One region of the Pseudoalteromonas sp. Ps84H-4 genome, then DNA from elsewhere that is predicted to be linked to it. Evidence: predicted binding sites of a transcription regulator. Region 1 holds the regulator's gene; each other region holds the start of a gene.
The links. The regulator sigma-54, encoded in region 1, starts transcription at its own class of promoters, with help from an activator protein. The targets are predictions, from matches to a motif close to GTTGGCACGNNNNTNGNNT.
Positions count from the first base shown of each region.

Region 1 (3,610 bases):
GCACTATGCTATGACTTGCAAGGTAATCTTTTACTGGTTGATCTAAGCCTGTGAGTGGCTTTAGGTCTGGCTCCCAGTGTGGATTTGGTAAAAAACGTGCATCAAATACGTAATCGGCTTCTTTTGGAATACCATGTTTAAAGCCAAACGACATAAAGGTGATAATCAGCTTTTTATCTTTTTTACCTAAGATCTTTTCACGAATTGATTCAGCTAACTGATGAACACTCAGGTCGGTGGTATCAATCATAAAATCAGCGCGCGTGATCAGTACATCCAGTAATACTCTTTCTTGCTTAATTGCTAAATCGAGTGGCAGCGAGTCAATCGATAGAGGATGTAAGCGTCGCGTTTCAGAAAAGCGTTTGATCAGAGTTTGGTCATCACTGTCTAAATAGAACAGTGTTGGGTTTGCGAAACCTGGCAGGTATTCAAGAATATCATTAAACTCTTGCTGCTCTTTCGGTAAGTTACGCACATCTATGCTGACTGCTATTTTGTCATAGTTGTCTGAAACGCTACGAACAAGCGAAGGTAATAAGTTGACTGGGATATTATCAACACAGTAGTAACCCAAGTCTTCAAGTACACGTAAAGCGACCGATTTACCTGAGCCTGAGCGACCGCTGATGATAATTAATTCCATTTATGCCTCTGCTGATATGACCTGAAACAGTTCGTGGTCTGTTTTAGCGCTACGTAACTGTTTACAAAACTCTTTATCTTTTAGTCTATCAGCAATTGTCGATAAGGTCTTTAGGTGAAGTTGGCTGTCTCCATCTGGTACGATGAGTGCAACGAAAATATCCACAGGTCGGTTATCAATTGCGTCAAAATTGATTGGGGATTCACTCACTATGACAAATGCCTGTGGTTGCTCTGCACCACTCATGCGGCCATGTGGAATAGCAATGCCACGACCAATACCTGTACTGCCTAATTTTTCTCTATTGAGTAAGGCATCAAGGACGTCTTGTTGAGATAAATGAGGAAGCTGCTGGTGAGCCAGCTCGCTGATATATTCAAGGATTCTTTTTTTGCTATTAAAAAGGACCGCAGCTTTGCTGCAGTCCTGGTTAGTAAGTGAACTAAGTTTCATAATTTAGTGTCGAGCTAATTTCTCTTTGTGTTTAATGACTTGACGATCTAGTTTGTCGATTAGCGAGTCAATGGCTGCATACATATCTTGGTGTGCAGTTGAGGCAAAGAGCTCGCCTCCATTTACATGTAAAGTTGCTTCTGCTTTTTGGCTTAATTTTTCTACATCTAGAATGACATGTACATTATTAATGTGGTCAAAATGCCTTTCTAGTTTTGCAAACTTGCTGTTTACATAGTCTCTTAATGAATCAGTGATTTCTACATGACGACCAGTTAAATTTAGTTGCATAAGCATTTTCCTTCTATGTAAAACGTCTAAATCAAACTCTTACGCTGATTAGACGGAGGTATCGCTAGAGACTCTCGATATTTTGCAATTGTGCGTCTAGCTACTTTAATTCCTTGCTCAGCCAATATATCTGCAATTTTACTATCACTCAATGGCTTAGCTGAGTTTTCTGCAGCGATAAGCTTTTTGATCAAAGCGCGAATTGCTGTTGATGAACACTCACCACCGTTTTCTGTGCTGACATGGCTTGAGAAGAAATATTTCAACTCAAAAATCCCGCGAGGGGTGTGCATGTATTTTTGTGTTGTAACACGTGAAATTGTCGATTCATGCATTTCGACCATTTCTGCGACATCGTTCAGCACCATTGGTTTCATGGCTTCTGGGCCATGTTCAAAAAATGCTTGTTGTTGCTGTACGATACAATTGGTCACTTTTAAAAGTGTATCGTTACGGCTCTCTAAGCTTTTAATAAACCATTTAGCTTCTTGTAAATGAGAGCGAATAAACTGGCTATCGCTGCTCGATTTTACTGAGCGTGACATAGCTGCATATTGGCTATTCACTCTAATTTTTGGCATACAATCTGGGTTTAGTTCAACGACCCAACGACCTTTAACTTTTTTAACCGATACATCGGGTATAACGTACTCAGACTCTTCGCGAACTATGCTGTCTGCTGGCTTAGGGTTTAAGCTGTGGATCAGCGTCATTACTTCTTTTAGTTCGCTTTCTTTAAGCTTAGTCTTTTTCATCAAAGTGCGATAGTCGCGACTTGCTAATAATTCAATATGCTCAGATAAAACCATTTTAGTTTCAGCTAAATACGGCGTACTCGCATCGAATTGGCGAAGCTGGATACATAAGCACTCTTGTAAGCTACGGGCACCAATCCCTACTGGATCAAACAACTGTATTCTCTTTAAGACCGCTTCGACTTCATCTAGTTCGATTTCTTCTTCATCATTATTTTGATTAAAACTTTCGACTATGTCTTCGCAGCTAACAGTTAAAATACCTGAGTCATCAATTGCCTCTACGATGGCGACAGCGATCGCTTCATCGGTTGGGCTAAATGGCGTGAGTTGTAATTGCCACATAAGGTATTCATGGAGGGTTTCAGTCGATGCACCCTGATAAATTGACTCATCTTCTGGCATTGGACCTGATGATGTTGATGGGGCAGCACTCATGTACTCATCCCATGTCACATCCATGGCTAAATCGTCACTTACGGTGTCTTTGTTAAGGGCATCGCTGCTTTCTTGTTCGTACTCACTCGGCGCTTCTTCGGCCGATGCACTTAGCTGAGTATCATCAGATTCAGCTTTTTGCTCGTTCTTACCAATGTTTTCATCGTTGTAATCTGCTTCTTCCACTTCAAGCAGAGGGTTACTATCAAGTGCTTCTTGAATTTCTTGCTGGAGATCCAATGTACTAAGCTGCAGCAAGCGAATTGCTTGTTGCAGTTGTGGAGTCATTGTAAGTTGCTGGCCCATGCGCAGCTGTAATGATTGCCTCATGTATCCCTAACAATCCTTTTATGTGTTATCGACACCTGTGCAGTCACAGGTAAATATATATCGATTTATTGTCATTGTTATTTAGTTTAGCAGATGCGCTAGATGGTGGCTTATTGGTTATAGCCTGAATTGCTCACCTAGATACACATCGCGTACGGTTTGGTCAGCTAAAACATGCTCAGGTGTTCCTGATGCAATTAGCTCCCCATGAGAAACAATGTAGGCTTTTTCACAAACATCAAGGGTTTCTCTAACATTATGGTCAGTGATTAATACACCAATACCACGATTTTTTAAGTGTTCAATAATTTTCTTTATATCTAACACTGAAATAGGATCAACACCAGCAAAAGGCTCATCTAACAAGATAAATTTAGGGTTTGCGGCTAATGCCCGAGCAATTTCTACGCGACGACGCTCGCCCCCAGATAAGGCCATACCTTGACTATCACGAATATGCTGAATACTAAATTCATCAAGTAAGTTGTTGAGTGTTTCTTCTCGGCCTTGTTTATTTAAATCTTTACGCGTTTCTAAAATAGCCATTAGGTTTTGATAAACCGTTAACTTTCTAAAAATAGATGACTCTTGTGGTAGGTAACCAATCCCTAAACGTGCACGGCTATGCATTGGCAAAAGTGTAATATCATTATCATCAATGCTGATCTTGCCTTTATCGCTAGGTACTAAGCCAACA
Region 1 covers NZ_JAMXSK010000019.1:87,845-91,454, forward strand. Annotated here, with positions in the region: gene rapZ (RNase adapter RapZ) at 1-646, opposite strand, end outside; gene ptsN (PTS IIA-like nitrogen regulatory protein PtsN) at 647-1,099, opposite strand; gene hpf (ribosome hibernation promoting factor) at 1,103-1,390, opposite strand; gene NH454_RS16305 (RNA polymerase factor sigma-54) at 1,417-2,913, opposite strand; gene lptB (LPS export ABC transporter ATP-binding protein) at 3,031-3,610, opposite strand, start outside.

Region 2 (3,610 bases), on a different contig from region 1:
ACAGAACAAATGGTGCCAACAGGGTCTTTGTTTGATAGCTATACATCAAACGATTTGTACTCTGATAAAAAGGCACTGCGTGCTGGCGATATCATCACTGTTAAATTGCAAGAGTCAACGCAAGCAACTAAAGCAGCAAAAACTGAAACCGATAAAGAAACAGATGCTAACTTAGACCCTGTAATTGGGTTAGGTGGAAATCCGGTTAACATTGGTGGTGACAGCATTCAATTTGGCATTGGTTCAGGGTCATCATTTAAAGGTGACTCAAAGTCGAATCAATCGAATAGTCTATTTGGTGATATCTCTGTCAATGTGATGCGCGTTTTACCTAATGGAAACTTAGTGATCCGTGGTGAAAAATGGCTCACGCTAAATACCGGTGAAGAGTTTATTCGTTTGGAAGGGTTAGTTCGTCCAGAAGATGTCTCAGCAAGTAATACAGTCACGTCAAACCGTATAGCGAATGCACGTATACAATATTCTGGTAAAGGGCAAATGCAAGAAACACAAAGTGCTGGCTGGCTTTCTCGATTCTTTAGCAGTTCGCTTTTCCCATTTTAGAGGAACAAAGTCATGAATGGGTTTAAATACATTATTGCTCTTTGCTTAATCAGCCTGCAGTTTTCTGCTCAAGCTGAGCGAGTTAAAGATGTGTCTATGGTTGAGGGTGTACGCTCTAACCAGTTGGTAGGCTATGGCCTTGTTGTTGGTTTGCCAGGCACAGGTGAGCAAAGCCGGTTCACACAACAAAGTTTTAAAGCCATGCTAAATGGCTTTGGTATCACTTTACCTGATAGCTTAAAACCCAAAATAAAGAATGTCGCAGCGGTGGCTGTGCACGCCGAGCTTCCAGCGTTTAGAAAGCCTGGGCAAACTATTGATATTACGGTTTCGTCTATAGGTAGTGCGGGCAGTTTACGTGGCGGTACTTTATTACAAACCTTCTTAAAAGGGGTTGATGGCAATACTTATGCGATTGCACAAGGCAGCTTAGTTGTGGGCGGTCTAGGTGCTGAAGGTGCTGATGGTAGCCGAGTTATTATTAACACACCCACAGTGGGCCGTATTCCAAACGGTGCCATTGTAGAGCGTGCTATTAAGAGCCCGTTTATGCAAGGTGACTACATTACCTTTAATTTAAATCGTCCTGATTTCACAACGGCTAAACGCTTAGAGCAAACTATTAATGATTTAGTGGGTCCTGACAGCGCTCAGGCAATCGATGCAGCTTCAGTACGAGTGTTAGCACCGCGTGATGCTTCTCAACGTGTTGCTTATTTGTCGACACTTGAAAACTTAGAGTTTAAGCCAGCAGACACAGCAGCAAAAATTATTGTGAACTCTCGCACAGGCACAATAGTGATTGGCAAAAACGTGAAGCTACAGCCTGCGGCGATTACACATGGTGGTTTAACGGTCACCATTGCTGAGCAGCAAAATGTGTCACAGCCAAATGCTTTAAGTGATGGTGAAACCACGGTTACCAATCAAAGTATTATTGATGTGAACGAAGATGATTCACGTGCTTTTGTATTTAATCCAGGTGTTAATCTTGATGATCTCGTGCGCGCAATCAATGAGGTTGGGGCTGCACCGGGTGACTTAATGGCAATACTTGAAGCTTTAAAAGAAGCGGGGGCGATAAACGGGCAACTGGTTATCATTTAAATTAAAACGCGCTCTAGGGCGCGTTTTTTGTTTTCATATCTTTTAGCACTTTTTATATCTTTCACTCTTCAAGCATTAGCTAAAACTATTGTTTTAAAGTTAGTCAAAACCAATATCACTTATTAGCTATTCATTTCTAAAGATTTTTATTGGCGCAATTTTTGCATTTTAATTTGCATTATTAACTATTGTGTCAAAAAGCTGATGGATACTAATCATCTCGACAAGCAAAACTTTTTTGATTTAGGTAACTTAGACTCACTACGTCAAAGTGCCCTGAAAAGTGATGCCTCTAGCGATGCGTCAAAAGAGGCGCTGAAAAAAGCGGCGGCACAATTCGAATCTATCTTTACGCAAATGCTGCTTAAAAGTATGCGTAAAGCCAATGAGGCATTCGAAGATAAAGATAGCCCATTTAATTCAAGTGGCGTGAAGTTCTTTGAAGAAATGCATGACCAACAGCTTTCAGTCGAGTTGTCGTCGAATGGCTCGCTAGGCTTAGCTGATTTAATCGTTCAGCAGTTATCACCAGACGGTAAACAGTTTACCCCAGGCTCAGTATTAAGAACGACGACTGAGTTTGATAGTGATAAACGAGCAAGAGGGCAAGATGATGCTAATGCTCAAACTAAATCGGTTACAGATACTGAGCTAAATGAGCAGGCTAATAATCGTTTTGACGATGCTGAATCGTTTATTAGTTCTATCTGGGAACATGCCAAAAATGCTGCACAAAAGATTGGCCTGAATCCGGCGGTTATGGTTGCTCAAGCCGCACTTGAAACGGGTTGGGGTAAACACATCATCAGCAAAGCGGATGGTACAAGCAGTAACAACTTATTCAATATTAAATCAGATCAGCGTTGGCAAGGTGATAAAGCAAGTAAGCTTACCCTTGAGTTTGAACAAGGCGTGCCTGTTAAAAAACAAGCAAGTTTCCGCGCATATCAATCAATTAAAGACAGTGTGAATGACTTCGTTGACTTCTTAAATGAAAACCCACGTTACGAAGAAGCACTAAAAAACACTGCAGAACCTGCTGCCTTTTTAGATTCGTTACAAAAAGCAGGTTATGCAACTGATCCAAATTATGCCGATAAAATAAAGCAGGTGCTGAAGCGTGTTGAGCTTCAAAGTGTCGCTGCTTCATTGGTACGTTAAGGAGTAAACCCTCATGTCATTTAGCTTATATGACATTGCTAATGCCGGTGTAAGAGCGAATTCTGAGCTTTTACAAACCACCAGTAAAAACATAGCGAATGTGAATACTGAAGGCTATGTGCGTGAACGCACTGAGTTCACAACCATGATCGACAACCAAGTGGGTCGTGGCGAAACGTATCGCTTGTTAAATGAGTTTGCCCAAAAGCAATTAAATCGTGATACCTCAAATAAGGCATTTTTTGATCAGTTTGTAACTGAAGCAAGCCGAGTAGATAGCCTGTTTTCAGAAGAATCAAATAGTTTATCGACCAGTATCAACTCGTTTTTTAACAACGTACAAGAAAGCTTAAATCAGCCTTCATCAAGAGTCGCTCGTTCACTAGTAATGACTGATGCACAGAACTTGATTGATCAGATGGATAGGTTATCGAGCATCGTGGTTGATCAAAAAGCGGTTGTGAATGAACAATTAGAAATCTTCTCAGATGAGGCGAATAACCTTATCCAAAATATTAGTGATTTGAATACTAAAATTGCGGCGGTACATGGTACTGATCGTGAGTCAGTCTCTAGTGGTTTATACAATGAGCGTGATAAAGCAATTCGTGATTTATCTGAGTTGATAGATATTGAAACACTTGATGGTAATAACGGCGAAAAACAAGTGTATTTAGGCTCAGGTCAAGCACTTGTTATGCAAAGCGGTACATTTAACCTGTTTTCATTTAGTGGCGACCCCGATCCAAACTTTAAAGAGTTAAAGCTCGATGTCAAT
Region 2 covers NZ_JAMXSK010000001.1:370,111-373,720, reverse strand. Annotated here, with positions in the region: gene flgH (flagellar basal body L-ring protein FlgH) at 1-564, shown strand, start outside; gene NH454_RS01720 (flagellar basal body P-ring protein FlgI) at 577-1,671, shown strand; gene flgJ (flagellar assembly peptidoglycan hydrolase FlgJ) at 1,876-2,832, shown strand; gene flgK (flagellar hook-associated protein FlgK) at 2,846-3,610, shown strand, end outside.
Region 2: flgJ (flagellar assembly peptidoglycan hydrolase FlgJ) is a predicted target of sigma-54. The motif match lies at 1,820-1,838, and genes of this name have one in related genera.

Region 3 (3,610 bases), on a different contig from region 1:
GCAAGAAGACTTCTTCTCGCTTTTAACACAACAGTTGTCGTTTCAAGACCCAAGCAAGCCGGCTGATAATGATCAAATGATTGCTCAGATGACCAACTTTACCATGGCTGAAGGGATCTCGAATTTAAACTCAAAATTTGATGCACTTACTGCGTCAATGACATCGAACTCGGCATTACAAGCTTCGACCTTAGTTGGTAAACAAGCACTATTAGAATCAAATACGATTGATTTTGATGGTAGTAACGTTGCTAAAGGTTCGGCAATTGCAGAAACGCCTGTTGAAGATCTTACGCTTCGCATTACTGATGAGTCAGGTCAACTTGTACGTACCATCAGCATGGGCGCTCAATCGGCTGGCGCAGTTCGTTTTGAGTGGGATGGTAAAAATGACGATGGAGAGCTTTTGCCTCCAGGCGAATACGAAGTTAAAGCTGAAGGATTCCAAAATGGTGACTATAGCAGTCTACCTTTAGCGACTTTCAAAAATATTGAAAGCGTTAATATCAATGGATCTAGCGGCATTATTATTAATACTAAAGAAGGCGCGGTTAGGCTAACTGATGTTGCAGAAATCGCTTAATTACACAGATTAACTAGTTAGCCTAGTGCTACAGATTGACACTTTAGAGGTGACTTATGAGCTTCAATATTGCATTAACCGGCCTTGCTGCCGCGCAAAAAGACTTAGATGTAACAGCAAACAATATTGCTAACGTTAACACCACAGGCTTTAAAGAGTCTCGTGCTGAGTTTGCTGATGTGTACGCATCATCAGTATTTAGCTCAGGTAAAACTAAAAATGGTGACGGCGTAAGAACTACAATGGTGGCACAACAATTCCACCAAGGTTCATTATCTTTCACTAATAACTCACTGGATTTAGCAATTACTGGTGAAGGCTACTTTGCCATGGCAAATGACCTAGGTGCACAAGATTTTACATATACTCGTGCTGGTGCGTTCAAACTGAATAAAGACAACTTTATTGTGGATGCTAGCGGAAACTACTTACAAGGTTTCCCTGTTGATGAAGCAACGGGTGATACAACTTCTGTTAGTTTAAGCACATCTTCTGCGCTACAAATTCCTGATGCATCAGGTTCTCCACGCGCTACGACCAATGTTTATTCGTCGTTTAACTTAGATTCGCGTGCATTAACGCCAGCAGTTACACCATTTGACCCTGAGACAAGTGCGTCGTATAACAGTTCAACATCAACAACGGTGTATGATTCTTTAGGTGAGCCACACATTTTACAGTTCTTCTTTGTTAAAACTGACGCAGCAGCGACTGGTAATGACAATGAATGGCAAGTGTTTGCAACACTTGATGAAAAGCCGTTTGCTGCTAATGGTACTGAGCAAACTGCGTCGCCATATACACCTATTTCAACTTTTCAGTTTGACTCAAGTGGTTTACCTCAAAGCACTGATGGGACTCCAAATACTGATGCTACGTTTAATCCATTAACAATACCTTCAGGCGGTATATCTGGTTTATTATCTAACGGTGCGAGTTTCCCTGATGATGTAAACATCAATTGGCGCGATGAAGCTGGTACAACGAATAAAATACCGACTCAATATGCAAGTAACTTTGAAGTGAAAGCGCTAGAGCAAGATGGTGCGACTGTAGGTCGTCTATCAGGTATTGATATTGGTACAGATGGTAAAATCGTTGCTTCTTACAGTAATGGTGATACTTCATTCTTAGGCCAAGTGGCAATGGTGCGCTTTTCTAATTCACAAGGTTTACAGCAAGTGGGTAACACGGCATGGAAGAAAAGCTTAACCTCTGGTGAGCCAATTGCCGGTGAACCAGGTTCAGGTACATTAGGTTCAATTAACTCATCAGCTCTTGAGCAGTCAAACGTTAACTTGACAAGTGAACTTGTTGATTTGATCAGTGCACAACGTAACTTCCAAGCAAATTCACGTGCATTAGAAGTTAACTCAACACTACAACAAAACATCCTACAGATCCGTTAATCTTAACGGCTCTGAGCTTAATCCGACACGAAGGCTGCTCCCTCAATTGGCAGCCTTTTTTCATTTTTACCATCCTGTTTATGCGTCAATTTTACTTTGGCACTTTTATTGCATTTCTTTAGTTATCGTATTTTTAGTGAGTCAATGTTATGGACAAAATGGTCTACATTGCCATGTCTGGTGCCAAGCAAAGCTTGCGTGGTCTTGAGTTAAAGGCTAACAACCTTGCTAATGCTAACACCACTGGCTTTAAAGCTGATTTTGCACAAGCGCGTTCCATGCAGGCTTTTGGTGAAGGCTTGCCATCACGTGTGTTTGCGATGCAAGAGCGTCCTGGTTCAAATATGGAATCGGGTGGATTCGTTGAGACAGGCCGAGAGCTTGATATTGCCATGAGCGACCGTGGTTGGCTCAGTGTGCAAGATGCATCAGGTAACGAAGCTTATACCAAAACAGGCACACTAAACATCACACCTGACGGCGCATTGATCACCAGCCATGGCCGTCAAGTTATTGGCGAGGGCGGGCCTATTATCTTGCCTTTGCCAATTGAGAAGGTTGAGTTTAGCGAAGATGGCGCGATCCAAGTGCGCCCGCAAGGTGCACCTGCCAACTTTTTAGAAGTAGTTGACCGCTTAAAAGTGATCGAAGCTGATAACACTCAGCTTGAAAAAGGTAATGACGGTTTATTTAGACCAAAAGAAGATATGTTGGTCAATGATCTTTGTGGGTTCTGTGATATTTCACCCAATGTAAAAGTACTGTCAGGTACGCTTGAAATGTCGAACGTTAATCCAGTCCATGAAATGGTCGACATGATCAGCAACCAACGCCAATTTGAATTACAAGTTAAATTGATGAAAACAGCCGAAGAGCTTGATGAGCGTCAAGATCAGCTGTTACGCATTGTTTAAGATGACTGAGAGGGTAGAGTTATGAATCCAGCATTGTGGATCAGTAAAACCGGGCTTGACGCCCAGCAAACCGATATTTCGGTGATCTCAAATAATCTCGCGAATGCCAGCACGGTCGGTTACAAAAAAAGCCGCGCCGTATTTGAAGATTTACTATATCAAAACATTAATCAACCAGGTGGTCGTTCGTCTCAAGATACTGAAATGCCATCAGGTTTAATGCTTGGTGCCGGTGCTAAGGTTGTAGCAAACCAAAAGAACTTTTCGCAAGGTAATATGTTAACGACCGAAAACTCACTGGACTGGATGATTTCAGGCCCAGGTTTTTTTGAAGTACAGTTACCTGACGGCAATATTGCTTACTCACGTAATGGTCAATTTACGACAGATGAAGACGGTCGTATCGTAACTTCAGGTGCGGGTTTCCCGTTGCAACCTGAAATGAATGTGCCAAATGATGCGCAATCAATTACGGTGTCACAAGATGGCGAAGTATCTGTTCGTGTAGCAGGTCAGGCAGAAAATGTGGTAATTGGTCAGCTCACTATAACAGACTTCATCAATCCATCGGGTCTTGAGCCAATGGGGCAAAACTTATACACAGAAACAGCTGTAAGTGGCGCACCAGTGCAAGGTAATCCGGGGATTGATGGTTTAGGTACTGTGGTACAAGGTTCGCTTGAAACGTCAAATGTAAATGTAAC
Region 3 covers NZ_JAMXSK010000001.1:373,962-377,571, reverse strand. Annotated here, with positions in the region: gene NH454_RS01745 (flagellar hook assembly protein FlgD) at 1-583, shown strand, start outside; gene flgE (flagellar hook protein FlgE) at 640-1,992, shown strand; gene NH454_RS01735 (flagellar basal body rod protein FlgF) at 2,142-2,906, shown strand; gene flgG (flagellar basal-body rod protein FlgG) at 2,928-3,610, shown strand, end outside.
Region 3: NH454_RS01735 (flagellar basal body rod protein FlgF) is a predicted target of sigma-54. The motif match lies at 2,088-2,106, and genes of this name have one in related genera.

Region 4 (3,610 bases), on a different contig from region 1:
TGAAATCACAATTGCTGGTAACTTAAAAGATATGTTTAAAGCGGTAGTCGGTTTAGGTGGTGATATCGAGCGCCGTGGCGGTATTCAAACCGGCTCTGTATTGATTGAACAAATGCAGGTTGCTGGTAGCTGATTCATCAATAACTACTCAATATTTAAAGCCTCACGTTTGTGGGGCTTTTTTATTTGAAAAAGTGCTTTACCTGAACTTAACTTGAGGTTTTATCTTGCTGGCAGTTTAAAAATAAAAAGGAAAACTACCATGTATTTAGAGCACGTAAACCTTGTTGTTAGTAATGTTGATGCCATGCTGCACTTTTATAAAGCTGCGTTCCCGCATTGGCGGGTGCGTAGCCAAGGTGATAGCACATGGTCAGGCAAACCGCGCAAATGGCTGCACTTTGGTGATGATTACCAATATCTTGCTCTGAGCGATAACGGTGAAGACGAAAACCGTGATTTAGCAGGGCACCAAGTGGGCCTTGCTCATTTTGCTTATGTGACAAACGATATTAATGCCGTAATTGAACGCTTGGTTGACGCTGGTTATGAAATAGATAAACAGGGTCCAGAAAACCCGTATCGTAAAAATGTATATTTTATCGATCCCGCAGGTTTTGAAGTTGAGTTTGTAGAGTATTTCAGTGATATACCGAGTGAAAGGAATAATGACTTGTAGCTAGAGCAGTCAGCTTTTAGCCGAGCACTAGAAGGTCGAGAAAAATATATGCACAAAGAGAAGAGAATGAGAAAGTAATAACTTGCTTTTCTCTGTGGTTCAATATGTTTTAAAAAATTTGCACAAAGAGAAGTGAATGAGAAGAGAATGAGGAAGTGATAATTGTGTTTTTTGTTTTCTCTAAAGCGCAGCGCCTCTTGTCCTCTTTGTGAATTAAAGATCTTTTTTCTAACTACAGAGGACACAGAGGACACAGAGGTAGAGAAGGACAGGCTCTAGTCATTCTCTTTGTATTAATTTGGTTTTCTCTGTGTAGCGCGCAGCGCCTCTGTGCTCTCTGTGGTTCAAATATGTTTTGCACAAAGAGAAGTGAATGAGAAGAGAATGAGGAAGTGATAATTGTGTTTTTTGTTTTCTCTAAATCGCAGCGCCTCTTGTCCTCTTCGTGAATTAAAGATCTTTTTTCTAACCACAGAGAACACAGAGAGCATAGAGGAAGAGAACTGAGTTTTCTCTTAAGCGAAGCGCCTCTTACCCTCTTTGTACGATTAGATCTTCGATGTAGGCGTGAAATTTATTTCGCGCGCATTCTAGTAGGTCGTGCTTTAGCGCGTCATTGGTGAAACGTATGCAATATCTTGTCGCCATAAATGACGACCTACATTAACATAATCGCAACTCGCAACTTTTACTACATCTTATTCATCTCTTTCCAACTGGCTTTTAGACTGTTGGCAAAGCTGATGAACTTTTCTTTCATGGTACGTTTAACTGAAATCTCGACTGAGCCTAGCCATACATTACCTTCAATGGTGATGGTTGGGCCTTGGCCTTTATTTAAGGCGACTGATCTGTTCTCTACACTGCCAATAACACTGAACAGCTTTGATACCACATTGACATGTTCTGGCACATAGATTTCGTCGTTACCTAAAATACAGTTCACGTAAATAGTGACATGTTGGTGCTGGAAAATCGCTTCGCTAAAATCGAGCTCAATTGAACCTAAGCAGTTTGTAAGGTGGATTTCTTTTGGCACTACCCACTGGCCGCTGCGCTCATTTGAACCCAAAATGCTACGAAGCTGCAGACTTTCGTTATCGCTGCTGTGGCCATAATGAGGTTTAAATTGCGCATGCTTTTGCGATTTGTAGTCAATATCAGCTTTAAGCTCTAAGTCAGCAACAAGTTCAACGAGTACTTCGTTGCTGGTGGCTTCCATTGCTTGGTCTAAGCGGCGTTCAAATGCTTCAGCTGAAATAACAGCATGACTGTAGTTATAAATGAGTTGATCAATTACTTCTTCTCTTACTTGATCGAGTGGGCGATCTTCAAGTTTAACGGCCATGGTAGTTCCCTGTTGTGATTATCAAAGTGATTTTTATGTTATTCGTTATAAAGCAAAGCTTAGGCCAAATTTTATTTTATTATAAATCAATATGTTGTGTTTTGTAGTGTCAACGTTACTTAGTTAAATTAACCACAGATTAATAAAATCAGCAACTAAATGGTTATTTTTGCAACATAGTGAACTTCTTACCGAGCAGCCTGTAAATCTTTACCGAATTGAATATAAATAGTCGCTGAATGAGGGTTTAAGGTGTTGAAATTAAACAAATAAATAGTTGGCATCATAGTCGCATTAGTAAAAGTGTCTTAAATCAAAAGGAGAAGATTATGAACACTTTTAACAAATCTATGATTGCCGCTTTAGTAATTGGTGCAACAGCAAGTATGTCAGCTCAGGCAAGCAGTTGGGAAAATGAAAGTAAAGATGCTTGGATTGATGGTAAGGCAGAAACTGTGCTTCTTATGAACACAAACCTTAACAACTTTGACATCAACACTGATGTAACGAATGGCAAGGTTGTACTTACAGGTAAAGTTGATAGTGAATTAGATAAAGAGCTTGCTGAAGAGCTTGTTCTTAGCCTAGATGGCGTTAGCTCTGTTGATAACAAACTAACGGTTGTTAAAAACATGAAGGCTAAGAAAATGAAAGCAGATAAAGCTGATTCAACTGAAAGCGATTTAACAGATGCGAAAATCAGTACTGTAATCACAACACGTTATTTATTTAACTCAGAAGTAGGTGGTACAGACATCGATGTTGATACCGATAACGGTGTAGTAACACTTAAAGGTACCGTTGAGTCTGATGCTGAAAAGCAATTAGCAATCAGTATCGCTGAAAACGCTGAAGACGTTCGCAAAGTAATCGATGAATTAACGATTGTTGCTGAATAACAGCAAGCCTAAATTAGCCCAGCTTTGGCTGGGCTAATAGATTTCAAGGAGTGAGTCATGGATTTAATACGTATTATTTTATCGGTTTTAATTCCACCTCTTGGCGTATTTTTACAGGTAGGTTTAGGTGCGCAGTTCTGGATTAATATTCTTTTAACCTTATTAGGGTACATTCCAGGTTTGATTCATGCTGTGTATATCATCGCTAAGCGATAATTACCGCATTAATAAGCAAGGATGAGTCAGGGAACACAGCAAGGAGCAGCTGTAGGAGTAAAGGACGATAAACCGCAAGGAGTTTACAGTATGGACAATGTAGCACAGCAAAAAGGACAGCAAGGAAGTAACAAAGCGTTATGGAGTAGCGCACAATGGCAACGCTTTATGGATAAAGTGAACGGAGATGACAGCAAGGGATAAGCTCAGGCTTGGAGCCAAACAGGATGAAGCTAGCGTAAGGAGGTGACTATATGGAACAAGTACAAACGCAACCAACACAAGGATTGACCGACAAAGGAGTTGCTTTATGGAATAAGCAACAGTGGCATGAATTTATGGAACACGCGAAAGCGGTTGCGCCACGATTAACAGGGAAGGCTGACGATAAAAACCCGATGTCATCTTCAGGTGACATCGGGTTTTTAATAACTTCGGCAATTTATCTTTATAACTTAAACTGATTTA
Region 4 covers NZ_JAMXSK010000002.1:50,200-53,809, forward strand. Annotated here, with positions in the region: gene pmbA (metalloprotease PmbA) at 1-133, shown strand, start outside; gene NH454_RS02710 (VOC family protein) at 263-679, shown strand; gene NH454_RS02715 (LiaF domain-containing protein) at 1,371-2,027, opposite strand; gene NH454_RS02720 (BON domain-containing protein) at 2,357-2,926, shown strand; gene NH454_RS02725 (YqaE/Pmp3 family membrane protein) at 2,984-3,142, shown strand; gene NH454_RS02730 (hypothetical protein) at 3,397-3,606, shown strand; gene NH454_RS02735 (methyl-accepting chemotaxis protein) at 3,591-3,610, opposite strand, start outside.
Region 4: NH454_RS02720 (BON domain-containing protein) is a predicted target of sigma-54. The motif match lies at 2,304-2,322, and genes of this name have one in related genera.